Regions from separate parts of the Bacillus sp. GW823-FHT06B01 genome, predicted to be linked through region 1. Evidence: riboswitches for the same ligand, from Rfam matches in the RefSeq annotation. Region 1 holds a riboswitch; each other region holds the start of a gene.
The links. Region 1 has a riboswitch for S-adenosylmethionine ahead of AC1Q8N_RS27265 (MetQ/NlpA family ABC transporter substrate-binding protein). Riboswitches for the same ligand answer to the same signal wherever they lie in the genome.
Positions count from the first base shown of each region.

Region 2: it holds a riboswitch for S-adenosylmethionine, as region 1 does, so the genes downstream of both, AC1Q8N_RS23430 (hypothetical protein) here and AC1Q8N_RS27265 (MetQ/NlpA family ABC transporter substrate-binding protein) in region 1, are expected to answer to the same signal.
Region 3: it holds a riboswitch for S-adenosylmethionine, as region 1 does, so the genes downstream of both, AC1Q8N_RS10110 (bifunctional homocysteine S-methyltransferase/methylenetetrahydrofolate reductase) here and AC1Q8N_RS27265 (MetQ/NlpA family ABC transporter substrate-binding protein) in region 1, are expected to answer to the same signal.

Region 1 covers NZ_JBXAHR010000009.1:79,561-82,813, forward strand. The annotation lists gene AC1Q8N_RS27255 (hypothetical protein) at 19-783, opposite strand; gene AC1Q8N_RS27260 (NAD(P)-dependent alcohol dehydrogenase) at 938-1,846, shown strand; SAM riboswitch class I at 1,927-2,041, shown strand; gene AC1Q8N_RS27265 (MetQ/NlpA family ABC transporter substrate-binding protein) at 2,127-2,939, shown strand; gene AC1Q8N_RS27270 (methionine ABC transporter ATP-binding protein) at 2,952-3,253, shown strand, end outside.
Region 2 covers NZ_JBXAHR010000005.1:363,258-366,510, reverse strand. The annotation lists partial or broken gene AC1Q8N_RS23445 (group-specific protein) at 10-150, opposite strand; gene AC1Q8N_RS23440 (NAD(P)H-dependent oxidoreductase) at 147-722, opposite strand; gene AC1Q8N_RS23435 (SWIM zinc finger family protein) at 746-1,135, opposite strand; gene AC1Q8N_RS23430 (hypothetical protein) at 1,389-1,706, opposite strand; SAM riboswitch class I at 1,747-1,845, opposite strand; gene AC1Q8N_RS23425 (hypothetical protein) at 1,968-2,159, shown strand; gene AC1Q8N_RS23420 (ECF transporter S component) at 2,328-3,029, opposite strand; gene AC1Q8N_RS23415 (ABC transporter ATP-binding protein) at 3,002-3,253, opposite strand, start outside.
Region 3 covers NZ_JBXAHR010000002.1:594,940-598,192, reverse strand. The annotation lists gene AC1Q8N_RS10110 (bifunctional homocysteine S-methyltransferase/methylenetetrahydrofolate reductase) at 1-1,258, opposite strand, end outside; SAM riboswitch class I at 1,329-1,438, opposite strand; SAM riboswitch class I at 1,642-1,751, shown strand; gene metI (cystathionine gamma-synthase/O-acetylhomoserine thiolyase) at 1,994-3,106, shown strand; gene metC (cystathionine beta-lyase) at 3,103-3,253, shown strand, end outside.

The DNA.
Region 1 (3,253 bases):
CATCTCTCTTCAAATCAATTAATTCGTTACTGGCAACTGTATGGGATCAAATTTTTCATATGATGTATATTTTATATCCGTCATAATTTTTGCTTTCTCCTTACTATTTCTACTCACAACTATATCCAATTTTAATGATTCATATTTAAAATCTTTTGTGATCATATATTCTGCATCTATCTCTTCTACCTTTGCATTTTGTGCTTCTAATGCTTTCTTCTGCGTTTCACCTATACTACCTAAAATACTCTCTGCATCTTTTCCTTTTAACCTGACCTTTAATTTATATTTGTCTCCACTTTTTTCCATCTTCATTTTTTGTACAATTTCTGGTGGGATTTCTACATTCTCTTTCACACTCTTGGCTGCATTCATCCCACTAATATTTAATTTCTCTTCTGGTATAGATATAACTTCACCTGTATTAGGATTCTTCACTTGACCAACAATTTTATCATTTACACCATAAATGATAATATCCGTACCCGAAACATTCATTTCAGCACGAGAACTCTTTGTTTTCAGCTCTATTTGTATTTTAGCCTTCATTATACTCAGTTCTTGTCCATCAGCCTTTATGTCCATATCCTGCATCACCGTTACATACTCTTCATTTTTTAAGTTCTCATACGCCTTATTAAAAATATCTTTTGCGGCTAAATCCTTCTCTTTCTTTACTGATGCCGTTTTGGGTTCACCCGTCTTCGATACTTTATCACTACTACACCCTACCCCTAAACCAATTGTAAGTAATAAACTAGAAGCTACTATAATTTTCTTCATAAAAATCCCCCTTTACCAAATAATACCACTTTTTCATCTTTTAAATCTATATGATTTCCAATGTCATTATTTAAATTCAGCTCTAAATAACAACATGTTTGATGAAAGGTTTAAATATGATGTAAATAAAAACAACGAAATTCGGGAGGTTATTATGAAAGCAATGATTTGCACAAAATATGGACCACCTAACGTTCTTCAGCTTCAAAATATAGAGAAACCTACACCTAAAAAGAACGAAGTATTAATTAAAATTCACGCAACAAGTGTATCGACTGGAGATTGTAGAATACGCGGTTTTAATAGTCCCCTCTTATTTTGGATTCCTATGCGGATCATATTAGGTTTCAGAAAACCGAGAAAACCTATACTTGGCGTAGAGTTATCCGGTGAAATCGAAGAAATAGGAACAGATGTAACCCAATTTAAAAAAGGAGATTCTATCTTTGCATTAACAGAACTAAACCTCGGTGGTTATGCCGAGTACACATGCGTACATGAAAGTGGATTAATAACATTAAAACCTACCAATGTGACGTATGAAGAAGCGGCAGTTATTCCTTTTGGTGGAACTTCAGCATTACATTTCCTGAGAAAGGGTCGTATAAAAAAAGGGCAACAAGTGCTCATATATGGTGCCTCAGGATCGGTAGGAACAGCTGCTGTACAACTTGCTAAATATTTCGGCGCAACCGTTACGGGTGTTTGTAGTAATTCAAATTTTGAACTCGTTCAATCTTTAGGAGCTGATAAAGTAATTGATTATACGAAAGAAGATTTTACTAAGAGGCGCGAGCGCTACGATATTATATTTGATGCAGTTGGAAAGTATAAAAAATCCCTTTGTACAAATGCATTAACACCCAATGGAAAATATGTATCTGTTAATGGAATGATGGCAAAGGTAAGTAAAGAGGATATGATTCTACTAAAAGAACTAACTGAAACAGAACATTTAAAACCTGTTATTGATAGAACTTACCGATTAGAAGAAATTGCTGAAGCTCATATGTATGTGGAAAAGGGACATAAGAAAGGTAACGTTTCTATTACCTTAAAATAAAATATATTCAGAAAATAACATTGACAATTCTTTTTGTAAGATTTACTATTAGTACCATATTAAAAAACTACATACACATACTCTTATCAAGAGTGGCGGAGGGACTGGCCCGATGATGCCCGGCAACCGAGCTTATGACGTATAAGCTAAGGTGCTAATTCCTGCAAAACGAGTTTTCGTTTTGGAAGATAAGAGAGGAACCTATTTTATCTATTCGGCACCTCTCTTATTTTTGAGAGGTGCTTTTTATTTTGGAACGTATATGAAGGGGGAACTATAGATGAGAAAAGTATTATTGAGCATTGTAAGTGGAGCGGTATTATTGTTAGGTGCATGTGGTGCTAATTCTGATAAAGAGGTAAAAGCATTAGATGAGAAAAAGATTACTGTCGGTGTAACTGGCGGACCACATGAACAAATTTTTGAAAAGGTAAAAGAAGTGGCAGCAAAAGACGGACTCGAGATTGATGTAAAAGTATTTAATGATTATGTAGCACCGAACGTATCTTTAGATGAAAAAAGCCTCGATGTAAATAGCTATCAAACGAAATCATATTTAGACGTATTTAAAGCGGAACGTAATATGAAATTAACTGAAGTATTTTCAACAGTAACATTCCCTATGGGCGTATATTCTAAAGACATAAAAGATGTAAAAGACTTAAAAGAGGGCGATGCAATCGCTGTACCAAATGATCCAACGAATGAACTTCGAGCTTTAAAGCTATTTGAAAAAGCAGGCGTTTTAAAAGTGGATCCAAAGGCTACAGAAAAAGCGACTGCGAAAGATGTAATTGAAAATCCAAAAAATTTAAAGATTGTTGAATTAGAGGCATCTCAATTACTGACACAACTAAGTGAAGTGAAAGCAGCTGCAATTAATACAAACTTTGCATTAGGTGCAAAATTAAGCCCTGCGAAAGATTCTATTTTCCGTGAAGGAAAAGATTCACCATATGTAAACTGGGTCGTTGTTCGTACTGAAAATAAAGATGATGCTGTTGTAAATAAATTAAAGAAAGCTTATCAATCTAAAGAAGTAAAAGAATTTATCGAGAAAAAATTTGATGGTTCAGTTTTACCATCTTGGTAGGAGCTGACGATAATGATTGAATTAAAAAATGTATCCAAAGTATTTACAACAAAAAAAGGGAATGTAGAAGCTCTTAAACCTACTTCCCTTCAAGTAAAAAAGGGCGAATTATTTGGAATCATTGGATATAGTGGCGCTGGTAAAAGTACATTAATTCGATGTGTAAATTTATTAGAAAAACCAACGACAGGAAATATCATTGTAAACGGCCAAGACTTAACAACTTTATCAGCAAAAGAACTAGCAAAATCGAGACAAAAAATCGGAATGATTTTTCAAGGATTCAACTTACTTAAAACTGTGACAGTTTATGA
Region 2 (3,253 bases), on a different contig from region 1:
ATAATATGTTAAATAATCATTTCTTAATTGTATTTGAATTTGAAGAAACGTTTCACTACATTTCTTCAATTGGATTAAACAATTAATATATGTACGAAAAAGTTCATTATCATAATTGCAACACTTTATTATACGTTCGATTTCACTCATAATGTACGAGCCTTTTCTTCTATTTGTAATAACCACTTTTCCCGCTTCTCTACTTTACTCGTTTTCACAGATTGAAAAACTGATCGTTTTATATGGCGAATGCCGCAAAAACGTAACACACCTCTCTTCATCATAATCCAATCCGCTGATCTATATAGTAGCGCGACATACCATAACGGTGAGTCTAATGTATTAATTACCCATGCCTTCTTACCTTTCAATAACCCTTTCGGCAGGGCCCCTTCATATTTATAAGCAAATCCAGCTACAAAAATACGATCAATAAATCCTTTTAAAATAGCAGGCATCCCCCACCACCATACTGGATATATAAAGAGAAGAGTATCTGCTTCTTCCACTAACGTTCTGTACCGAGCTGTTTCTTCTTCATTTACTAAATCACGTCTTTTCTTCTCTTCATTAAATACAAGGACTGGATCAAATTGCTCCTTATATAAATCAAGTACCGTAACCGAATGATTAGTTTCTTGTAATCCTTTTTGCACATGCTTTAATATCCCCGCATTAAAACTGGAAGGACTAGGATGAGCGTATACAATTAGTACATTCACTACAAAACAACTCCCTCTATAAGTTAAAGTTTCCCCTTCTTTAACATCTTCTCTACAATTTGTACGTTTTTCGAACTTTGTAATAAACGATTTAATACTGTAAGTAACTCTTCCTTTTCTAAATCTTTCAGTTTCTCTTTTACCGTACTTTCACCAGCACCTTGAATATCATAAACAACTGCCGCCATATGCTTGCAAAGATTCTCATAAGGACACTCGCAGCTACTTTCTGTAAAATCTTCAAGGTCAATAATTACTTCATAATTTCCTGCATTTCCAGTAACGAAAGCAAATATTTTCTTATCGTGTATTTCAACATCTTCTACATGTCCATCTTCATAATATTCGTATCCTCTATCTACAATGTATTTCGGAATCCATTTCGTTATATCCTGTAATAAATAAGCGTACATAACAACACCTCTTCCTTTAATTCCCTTTTGACTTCCACAACCCCTGCATGTTATTCTAATAACTGTCAAATAGCAAGTCTATATGACAAAACGACTGACACCTATTCGGCGGAGGTGTCTCTTTTCATTTGCAGCCGATATGAAGTGCCTCTTTCAGGCACATTCAATCTTTGACACTACACACTCAACACCATTCCCTTGTATCAGGCTGCTTAAGCAGTCTTTTACTCTACATACTTCAAAAAAAGAGAGCTTAGCTCCCTTTTCCCGCCTTATAAAATACCCCTTTTTCAGTATAGAGATATTCATCAGCTAATGTAATTTTCCCATCCAGTTTCAGTTCATCTAATAGTCTTGATAAATAAAATTGATGTAACATCTTTTTCGTGAATTTTCCTTCATGATGCGAAACGATATGTTCTTGAATATCTAACAATGATATTGGCTTATCTTGCTCTATCATATATTCATAAACTGTACTACGCAGTTTTACGTATTTTTCGAGTGTCACAGTACTTCGCAACCCCTTTCTTCTTAATATAAATTTTCGTAATCGGTTTTTTTGCAACAAAAAAACCTCTCCGATAAGAAGAAGTTACGTATATATCTTCGTCTTATCTCCCAGAACAAATATGTTCTGCTGGAATTAGCACCTGCATCGCGGTTGCTGGGTTTCATCGGGCCAGTCCCTCCACCTCTCTGGATAAGAAAATATTCACTTAATTCTTACTATACGTAATTTCATTCTAATTGTCAAACAAATATAACAAATTATATTTTGTTCCTTACTGTTCATACTATACATATATGAATATGCAAGGAGGATTATGAAATGCACGAAAATGCTCGCGGATATGTCCAAAATTCTTTTCAATCATTACAAGAAGCAAAACATTGTTTAGAAGAAGCGCTACAGACTGTTGAAAAAGATTTTAATCGCGCTCGTATTGAACAATCACTTTATGCGATCGAACAAGCTATTCAACGTTGTGATTACACGGTTCATATTTTAGAACAAGATTGAAAAAACTTCCCATCATAAGGTGGGAAGTTTTTTCAAATGGCATACTTCATAATTATTACCGTTATAATTAAAAAATATACAGAAAAATGCTCCTTACAATATGTAAGAAGCATGAAAGAGGCAAACGAATATGTAAGTCGCGACCCTACCTTATATGAGTATGCTTTTCTATACCATGTTATGCTTATCTAATATGCCGTATTTCTTTTTAAATCTCGTAAGAATCGTAATCCAAGACGTACTAAATAATAGTAAGAACACAACATTTGAAATTGCATGGCTCAAATCGAAATAAAAACTTGCGATATAATACGAAATGACTGTTTCCCACGTTGCTTCACGTATAAAACCGAGAAGCCCCCAGAAATTCATGATCCAGCCAAATAAAAAGCCCACGAAGAACCCGTATAGTAGTCTCCCCCATAACTTTTTCATTAAAAACGTATTACGAAGTAAGCCTGCTATAAAACCAATCATACCCCATGAAAACATTTGCCACGGCGTCCACGGACCTTGCCCTAAAAAGATGTTAGACACAATCGCCGCTGTTGCCCCGATCATAAATCCAGTTTCGCTTCCAAACACAATTGCAGAAACGATAATAACAAAAGAAGTCGGTTGTACACTTGGTAAAAGAGAAAACGGTACACGGCTAACTGCTGCAATTGCCGCTAACACGGCAACGAGAACAATTTCACGTGAAACAAACACCTTCCTTTCAAAACGGATATAGAAAGGTAACATAATAACGACTAATAAAAACAAACTACTTAACATGTAATAACCATCCATGATAAGTGTAGTAAAGAGTAATGTACCTATTATAACTGCAAAAATACATATTATGAATGCAACATATCGTTTGGACACGCTTCGTACACATCCTCCCACGTTAATGCATATGGCAATTCTTTTCGAATGAATCGATTGATAGATGTTGTATAAAAGAAGTTTCCACTAAAAAATTCTTTCGGTGCATCATTCATAATGACTGCTCCGTCAAATAACATCATACATTGATCAACGTATTTCGCTGCAAACTCAATATCATGCGTTGCCATTACAATTGTTGTACCTACTTTTTGCAGTTTTCT
Region 3 (3,253 bases), on a different contig from region 1:
CAACGCGTGCTGGATCCCCAGTTAAAGCTAACACTTCTTCCATACCTAACGCTGATAGGCCTAGTAAATGAGATTGTAGTCCGATGACGTTATGGTCTCTACACGTTAAGTGCGTCAATACCGGAATATCGTGCTTCGTTAATAATGCCCCCATTGCCATATTCGAGATGCGAGGCGATGCTAATGAATTATCTGCTAGAGTAATAGCATCTGCCCCAGCTCTTTTCAATGCTCTTGCGCCTTCAAAAAATCGCTGCGTATCTAACGTTTTCGGTGGATCTAATTCCACTACTACTGTCGTTTGTTTTTTTGCTTTCTCTGCTAAAGTGACATGAGCTTTCGAACGTTTCTCATGTGTATGAACTACTTTCGGTCTTTGAATCGTATCCTTTTCTATTACAGGTGTAACATTTGCAATTGCACGTTTCATACTTTCAATATGTTCTGGAGTCGTGCCACAACAACCACCCAATAATCGGATACCTTGCTCAATAAATTTCGGTGTCATCGCTTCGAAATAAGCCGGACTTCCCTCATATACGTAGCGTCCCTCCACATAATTCGGGAGACCTGCATTTGGATATGCTGACAAGTAGCCATTTTGCGGAATCGATATCATTTTAAAAGCTTCCGTCATGTGAAGTGGCCCTAGTTGACAGTTCAATCCAACAACATTTGCACCGTAATCTAAAAGCTGTTTTAATATTTCATTTACATCATTTCCATTTTGAGTTGTACCTGCCTCATGCAATGCTAATTGAGCTACAATTGGAATATTCGTTTGTTTTCGTAACACCTGAACAGCATGAAGTAATTCAAACTCATCATAGAAAGTTTCTAATAGCAGTCCATCAACCTGTTCTTCTAGTAATGCACTTGCCTGTTCCAGTAACATAAATTCTCTTTCCATATCAGTTGTCGTAACAGCTCCGATATGTTTCATACCACCAATTGTTCCTAAAATTGCATTTCTGTCTGTAACAGATGCTTTCGCCAGTTTTACTGCGGCTCTATTAATTTCAGTAACTTGATTTTCTAAACCATACATACGTAATTTCGCTTCATTTGCTCCGTACGTATTTGTTTGAATCACATCAGCCCCAGCAGCTACATATTGCTTATGAATCGATATAATTAAATCTGGATCAGATATATTCAATTCTTCAAAACTACTTTGCAAACCATGTGAATGTAATAACGTCCCAACCGCACCATCACCTATTACAATTCCTTTTGATAATAAATCTAGTAATTTCACAAATCTCCCTCATTTCTATCAATATAAAAACCCCCTCTTCACTTTGAAGAGGGGGACATAATTGTTCCTCCTCTTATTATGCAAAACATTCGTTTTGCAGGTATTAGCACCGTTTCAAACATTTCGTTTGAAGGTTGCTGGGTTTCACAGGGCCTTTCCCTCCACCGCTCTCAATAAGAGTTTGTCTTTATTATTTTATTTATGTAGCTAAAAGGAAATACGTTCCCCTTTTAACAATGTTTGTTAATTTTTTAATAAATTTAGCATGCACAAATGCAAAAGTCAATGACACTTGCGGAAAAATAAAAATTATTTAAAATAAAGTTGCAATTCAATTATCTTTTGTTGTAAAGTTAAAAACATAATAAAATTTCATACGAACATTCTTATCTAGAGAGGTAGAGGGACTGGCCCTTTGACGCCTCAGCAACCATTAACATTTGTTAATAAGGTGCTAATTCCAGCAAATTGTGAAAGATTTGACAGATGAGAAGAAGACTCTATTCAAACCGAAAGCCTTCTTCTTTAGAAGGCTTTTTTTATTTTCCCCCGCTATTTGAGGGCAGTAAGATTCCCAACTCAAAATTCAGCTGGAACAAAGAAGTTAGGTGGGAATCAACTGCCCGTAAAAGCCCGATTGGTGAGGGCTGATAATCAGTGGGGATGAATCCCTCACTGATTAAAGTTTCACTTTACATTCACTTAATTGTTAATTTAAAAAGGAGGAATTTTCACATGTCAACTATTGAAACAAAACTAGCACAAATCGGAAACCGGAGCGAAACTACAACAGGAACTGTTAACCCACCTGTTTATTTTTCAACTGCTTATCGTCATGACGGAATTGGTAACTCTACTGGCTTTGACTATTCACGAACTGGCAATCCAACTCGTGGTCTTTTAGAGCAGGCAATCGCAGACTTAGAATATGGTGAACAAGGTTATGCCTGTAGTTCAGGGATGGCAGCTGTTCTCCTCGTCCTCTCCCTATTCCGTTCTGGAGACGAACTTATTGTATCTGAAGATTTATACGGGGGCACTTATCGATTATTTTCTGAGCACGAAAAAAAGTGGAATGTTCGATGTAGATACGTAAATACACAATCCATTAAACAAATTGAGCAAGCTATCACAACTGCAACGAAAGCTATTTTCATAGAAACTCCAACTAATCCGTTAATGCAAGTTACTGATATTGCCGCTGTCGCAACTGTAGCGAAAAGACACGGACTACTTCTTATTGTAGACAACACATTCTATACGCCTTATATACAGCAGCCATTAACAGAAGGTGCCGACATTGTACTTCATAGCGCAACGAAATATTTAGGAGGACATAACGATGTCCTAAGCGGACTTGTCGTTGCAAAAGGAAAGGAACTTTGTGAGGAAATCGCTCATTATCATAATGCCTCTGGTGCGGTCTTAAGTCCATTTGACTCATGGCTATTAATTCGTGGTATGAAAACGTTAGCGCTTCGCATGAGACAACATGAAGAAAATGCAAAAGCAGTTGTTGCTTATTTAAATGATGAAGACGGGGTGACAGATGTATTTTATCCTGAAAGAGGTGGCATGATCTCATTTCGTCTGAAAGATGAAACATGGATTAATCCATTCTTACAATCTTTATCCTTAATTACATTTGCTGAAAGTCTTGGTGGTGTTGAAAGTTTAATGACGTATCCAGCAACGCAAACACACGCTGATATTCCTGAAGAAATCAGAACAGCAAACGGTGTATGTAATCGTCTTCTGCGATTTTCCGTTGGCATTGAAAATAGTAACGATTTAATTCAAGACTTAAAGCAAGCCATTAAACTTGTAAAAGAAGGGGTAAGAATATGAGTTATTCTATAGATACACTCTTACTGCACAACCAATATAAACATGACTCACAAACAGGAGCTGTTAACGTTCCCATCTATAATACATCAACATTCCATCAGTTTGATGTAGATACGTTCGGAAAATATGACTATAGTCGCTCTGGTA